2 regions of the Anoxybacillus eryuanensis genome follow, and region 2 is predicted to be linked to the other one. Evidence: predicted binding sites of a transcription regulator. Region 2 holds the regulator's gene; the other holds the start of a gene.

Region 1 (3,177 bases), on a different contig from region 2:
AAGATGAGCTATGCCATAGCTACTTTATTTCTCAACTCGTACGCGCTGTGTTATGGGAAAATCCATATATTGATGAAGATGGAGCGTTTTCTGCGTGGATATATGACTATATCGACGAAGCCATTCGTTACGAAACAGAATGGTCGCGCTTTGTGTTGCGCGATATAGATGGCATTGATGTCATCGAAATGGAGAAATATATTGAATATCTTGGAAATAAACGATTGCGTATGCTCGGCTTAGATGATCGATACTATGCAGATGAAAATAGTATGCCTTGGATTCGCGTCTTTAGCGATGAAAATGTGAACTTAGGCAAAACGGACTTTTTCGAAGCCCGTCCACGTTCATATACAAAAACAACAGATATTAATGGGTTTGACGAATTGTAAAAAACCGGGTAACCTACCCGGTTTTTTTACAATATGTTTCACTTGTAAACGTAACATAAGATAAATGATTTTTCATTATATCATATATTCGGATTGTTTTCGGTTTTTGACCGAAATGATTTTCAAATTGTTGAGATGCATCTAATGAAGAAATATGATCAACAACAAAAACATTCATACATGATGGTACAACTCCTATGTGAGACGTACATGATGCGGTAATAAAGGCATCACGAGCACCTAATATGTGAACAAAAGACTGATCGTTCGCAACGAAACGAAGCAAGTAATCCGTCATTTGTGCAATCGTTTTATAATATGTAACGGGAGAATCACAAGAAGCGATCGAAAACGATGATGTTGCCCGTTCAATTCCTTTTAGCAACGTAAGTGATGAACGATGAGGTGAACATATGCTGTAATGATAAGCTAACACTTCATTCAAAAACGATTGCCACAATGTCATCTCACTTCCCCCATTTGCTGAATGACGGATTGGATGGAACTCCATGAACGTTTCACAAAATAAATTGGCTTATGTTGGTCTTTTGCTTTTTGTTTAATGACTTTCGCTAAATTATGGTTAATATAATCCGTCATAACAAATACCATATCAACGTGCTCAGGAATTTGTCGTTTCACCATATTCACTTTCCTGCCATCTAAATGAATAATCTCCTTAAATCCTGAGTTTTTTAATTTATCGGTAATGTTTCCTAAATGATCTGCTCCAACAACTAATAATGATGACATGTAACTCCCTCCAAATTTTTTTATATTCCATAATCTCATTCTAATTGAGAATGATTATCTATGTCAATATTATTGATAAAAATTCTCAATAATATTGCTCATTTTTTCATGTTATGTCTTGCCAATGTTTTGTCTACACTAACATCAGCATAAAGAAAGGAGGAAATAATCATGGCAAAAGATGTACTTTGTGAAGTGCAAAACTGCCAGTTTTGGTCGCAAGGCAACCGATGTAGTGCAGACGCCATTTACGTCGTAAGCCATGCAGGTGCAACAGCAACGAGCTCGACAGAAACAGACTGTAAAACGTTCCAACCGAGCGAATAATTAAACACCCCTTGCCTGTCGCAAGGGGTTTTCCAATTTTTCGACGTTAAAAACAATGAATAGACACATTTTTTTAAAATTATCGCCACAGTTTTGCAACATTTCTATCATCTCTTTCTCACGTGTTAAGGTTACTCTTATACATAGTAAAATACTTAACATGTTGGAGGGGGACTTATGAGCGATGTGCTTTTGTTAAGCCGTTTTCAATTTGCAATTACAGTTTTTTATCACTTTTTATTCGTTCCGTTAACCATTGGGCTTATTGTTTTGCTTGCGTGGATGGAAACGCAACATGTGCGAACAAAAAATCCGCTTTATCGACAAATGGCAGACTTTTGGGGGAAACTATTTGCCATTAACTTCGTTCTCGGTGTAGTCACAGGTATCACGATGGAATTTCAATTCGGAACAAACTGGTCTGAGTATTCGAAATATATGGGGGATATTTTCGGATCTCCTCTCGCCATTGAAGCGCTCGTTGCTTTCTTTTTAGAATCAACATTTATGGGCATTTGGCTGTTCGGAAAAGATAAAATTTCACCGAAACTTCGTGCCTTTTCAATTTGGATGGTTGCAATCGGTACAAACATTTCAGCACTTTGGATTATTACAGCAAACGGTTTTATGCAAAATCCCGTTGGGTATATTGAAAGAAATGGACGTATCGAACTACAAAACTTTTGGGAAGTTGTAACAAACCCATATGCTTGGCATATGTTTGTACACACTGTTGTCAGCTGTTATATCGTTGGGGCATTTTTTGTCATGGCGGTTAGCGCATGGCATTTATTGCGTAAACAACATGTCGAGTTTTTCAAAAAATCGTTTAAATACGGACTCATTTTAGGACTAATCGCAGCAACAGCGACACCATTTATTGGTCATAAATCAGCATCGTTTGCAGCAAAAATGCAACCAGCTAAAGGTGCAGCGCTTGAAGCGGTTTGGGAAACAAAAGAAAGTTTACCATTTCACATTATTCAAATTCCCGACCCAGAAAATGAGCGAAATATCGTTGAATTTTTAACAATTCCAAAGCTCGGTAGCTATTTTTACACACATTCGTTTGATGGAAAAGTCGTTGGATTTGATCAAATTCCAAAAGATGAACGTCCAAATGTTAACATCGTCTTTTATTCATTTCGTTTAATGGTCGCACTCGGTTTATATTTTGTCGCTCTATTTTGGTACGGATTTTACTTATATCGCAAAAATAAATTAGTGGAATCACGACGTTTCCTAAAACTTGTGATGTATTCTGTGTTACTGCCGTATGTGGCTATTAATGCTGGATGGGTTGTTGCTGAAGTTGGTCGCCAACCTTGGACAGTGTACGGATTAATGCGCACAGCTGAAGCCGTATCACCAATTTCACTTTCGCAAATCATTTTCTCACTTGTCAGCCTCGTTTTATTTTATACCATCTTGCTTATTGCTGACGTGTACTTAATGTTAAAGTATGCGAAAAAGGGACCATACACAACCACAGCTACGAAAGGTGGGGAAGTTCAACATGTCTCATGAAACAGTGGCGATCATTTGGTTTGGTCTATGGGGACTCATTTGGACGGTGTACTTCGTTTTAGATGGATATACGCTAGGCACGGGGATGTTGTTTCCGTTTTTAACGAAAAATCGACAAGAGCGAAATCAACTCCAAGAAGCTGTCGGACCGTTTTGGGGTGGCAATGAAGTATGGTTA
Region 2 (3,177 bases):
TAGTTGGCGTTCCTTTGCTCGCACATAGCGGATTTATTAACGCATCAAATAAAGAAGTAGCTTTTTCGATCGCCTCTGGTTACTGGGCTGTTATTAGTTTTTCGATTGCTCTTTTTTTCGTTCTTTATTTCATGAAAGAAGATATGAAGTATTCGTACGATCGCCATCAAGCATCAATTGGAACGTCGATCTTTTGGGCAATTGGGGGGTTTTTGCTCGCTCTTTTCGCTCAAGGCATTGCAGCAAACATCGAAGTACACCTCTTTGGTGTCGAAATGGGATCCGAAAACACACGACGCATCGTCGAAATGGTAAAGCTCACACCAGCACTTATGCTTGTCACTTCGATCGTTGGACCAATCTTAGAAGAAATCATCTTTCGAAAAATTATTTTTGGGACGTTGTATGAAAAATATAACTTTCTTTTATCAGCCCTTGTCAGTTCACTTTTATTTGCTGTTGTTCATTTAGAATTCGAGCATTTGCTTCTTTATGCAACAATGGGATTTGTATTTGCGTTCTTATATGTCAAAACAAAACGTATTCTCGTACCCATTGTGGCCCATGTGCTCATGAACACCTTTGTCGTCGCCATTCAAACATTATTCGCTGAAGAAATTGAAAAAATGATGCGCGAAGCAGAACAAATGCAATTCGTGATTTGGAGGCTGTTTTCATGAAATCCGAACCGTTGTTTTATTTTCTAATGGGAATTTTATTTACTTATTTTGCTGTGGATAGTGCCGATGATGGTATTTGGGATGTAACGACGATGTTATTCATCCTAATTGCAACATTTGATTTTGGAACAGCGATTCGCTCTTTATTGAAAAAAACCTCCCGCTCATAAACGGGAGGTTTACTCATTTCCGTAATGTTTTAAAAAGTAAACGAGTGATTGCAATTCGACCGCTAAATCAATATGATGAACACGAATGTGCTCTGGCACATGCAGACGAGCAGGCGTAAAGTTTAAAATTCCTTTAATGCCTTTTTGAACAAGTCGGTCAGTAATCGGCTGAGCAACCTGAGCAGGAACAGTTAAAATCGCTACCGTAATTCCACCGAGTTTTTCTTCCAATTCATTTAAATGATAAACTGGAACTCCTCCGACTTCTGTTCCGACTTTATCTGGATCTACATCGAACGCCATCACAATTTTCGTATTATTGTTTTTGCTAAAATTGTAGTTCAAAAATGCCGTCCCTAAATTACCGACTCCAAATAACGCGACTTCTGTCGTTTCATCTTGATCTAACGTTTTACGGAAAAACGACAGCAAATAATTCACATTATATCCGTATCCTTTTTTTCCAAGCGCACCAAAGTATGAAAAATCACGGCGAATCGTTGCTGAATCGACTTTTACAGCTTCACTTAACTCCGCTGAAGATACACGCTGCTTTCCTGATGCATGCAAGTTTTTCAAAAAACGATAATACAACGGTAGTCGCTTTGCGGTCGCCTGCGGAATTTTTGGTTGTTCATTGTTCACGAGTCAATCCCCCACATTTCCTTTCACAAATAGTTAGCGCTTTCATTTTTCTCTCCTATACATCGAAAAAGTTCTCTCCACTTTTAAACTATACACTATTTTTTTCATTCTGTCTTTCCTTTGTACCCTTTATTATTATTTTTGTCAAATTTGTTATTCACACACTAGTATTGCCGAACATGAAGAAAGTGCGTTACACTATCAAAAGAAGATTGAGGTGAGAAATGATGATCATTTTACAAATAAACCAACTATCCAAATCATATGGAGCTGAACAAGTTTTATCAGACATAAAACTTGAAATACAAGAAAAAGATCGCATTGCTCTAGTTGGGAGAAACGGCGCAGGAAAATCAACATTATTAAAAATCATTGCTGGCCAATTGTCATACGATACAGGTGAAATTATAAAGCCGAAACATGTGACAATCGGCTATTTAGATCAATATACAGGTTTGCAAGCTCATCGCTCTATTTGGGACGAAATGCTCGATGTTTTTGCCCCGCTTCAACAAATGGAAAAGCAATTGCGTGAACTAGAACAACAAATGAGCTTGCATAATGCTGACTACGAAAGACTATTAGAGCAATATGATCGTTTACAAACGGAATTTAAGGAAAAAGGCGGTTATCAATATGAAGCAGATATTCGTTCTGTTCTTCATGGCCTTCGCTTTTCCCAGTACGATTATACAACAAAAGTATCAACATTAAGCGGCGGACAGCGGACGAGACTAGCGCTAGGAAAACTACTTCTGACTAAGCCAAATTTACTTATTTTAGACGAACCAACGAACCATTTAGATATGGAAACATTACAATGGCTTGAACAGTATTTAAAAAACTATACAGGAGCCATTCTCATCGTCTCGCACGACCGCTATTTTCTTGATCAAATCGTCACACAAGTGTACGAATTGTCGCGCACAAAAATAAAAAAATATGTCGGCAACTATACAAGCTACTTACATCAACGGGCGGAGCAATTTGAACAACAACTGAAATTGTACGAAAAACAACAAGAGGAAATCACAAAATTAAAAGATTTTATTCAACGAAATATCGCTCGCGCCTCAACAACAAAGCGGGCACAAAGCCGTAGAAAGCAACTAGAAAAAATGAACATCATCGAAAAGCCGCTTGGTGATGAGAAATCGGCATCATTTCGTTTCGAAATCGAACGGCCAAGCGGAAATGATGTGCTAACAGCCAACAATTTAGCGATCGGTTACGATCACATCATCGCAAAAAATCTTTCATTTCGCATCACTCGCGGGGATAGTATTGCACTGATTGGACCGAACGGCATTGGAAAATCGACTCTTCTAAAAACGATCGTCAAACGACTTCCTATAAAACAAGGGGAGCTGCGTTACGGAACAAACGTACAAATCGGTTATTATGATCAAGAACAAGCCGAGTTAACGTCTAATAAACGCGTTATCGACGAGCTGTGGGATGAAGATCGATTAAAAACAGAGAAAGAAATTCGGACCATTCTCGGAAACTTTTTATTTTCTGGTGACGACGTATTGAAGCCTGTTCAGACGTTAAGCGGTGGAGAAAAAGCGCGGCTCGCTCTCGCTAAGCTAATGATGAAAAAAGCGAACGTATTAGTTTTAGATGAACCCACAAACCATTTGGATTTAGATAGCAAAGAAGTGCTAGAACAAGCACTCATT

The links. Region 2 encodes Rex, which represses fermentation and respiration genes when NADH is low (regulators of the CRP and FNR family bind a similar motif). Its sites were predicted from a motif close to TTGTGAAATATTTCACAA; they were not measured.
Region 1: the regulator Rex is predicted to act here: its motif matches at 1,617-1,634, upstream of HNQ84_RS12335 (cytochrome ubiquinol oxidase subunit I).

Annotation. Positions count from the first base shown of each region.
Region 1 is NZ_JBPODS010000014.1:49,938-53,114, forward strand. It holds gene HNQ84_RS12315 (ribonucleotide-diphosphate reductase subunit beta) at 1-392, shown strand, start outside; gene HNQ84_RS12320 (diverged REC-like domain-containing protein) at 406-858, opposite strand; gene HNQ84_RS12325 (DUF2325 domain-containing protein) at 855-1,145, opposite strand; gene HNQ84_RS12330 (DUF1540 domain-containing protein) at 1,317-1,472, shown strand; gene HNQ84_RS12335 (cytochrome ubiquinol oxidase subunit I) at 1,650-2,999, shown strand; gene cydB (cytochrome d ubiquinol oxidase subunit II) at 2,989-3,177, shown strand, end outside.
Region 2 is NZ_JBPODS010000021.1:3,705-6,881, reverse strand. It holds gene HNQ84_RS13840 (CPBP family intramembrane glutamic endopeptidase) at 1-680, shown strand, start outside; gene HNQ84_RS13835 (YdiK family protein) at 677-850, shown strand; gene HNQ84_RS13830 (redox-sensing transcriptional repressor Rex) at 860-1,495, opposite strand; gene HNQ84_RS13825 (ABC-F family ATP-binding cassette domain-containing protein) at 1,723-3,177, shown strand, end outside.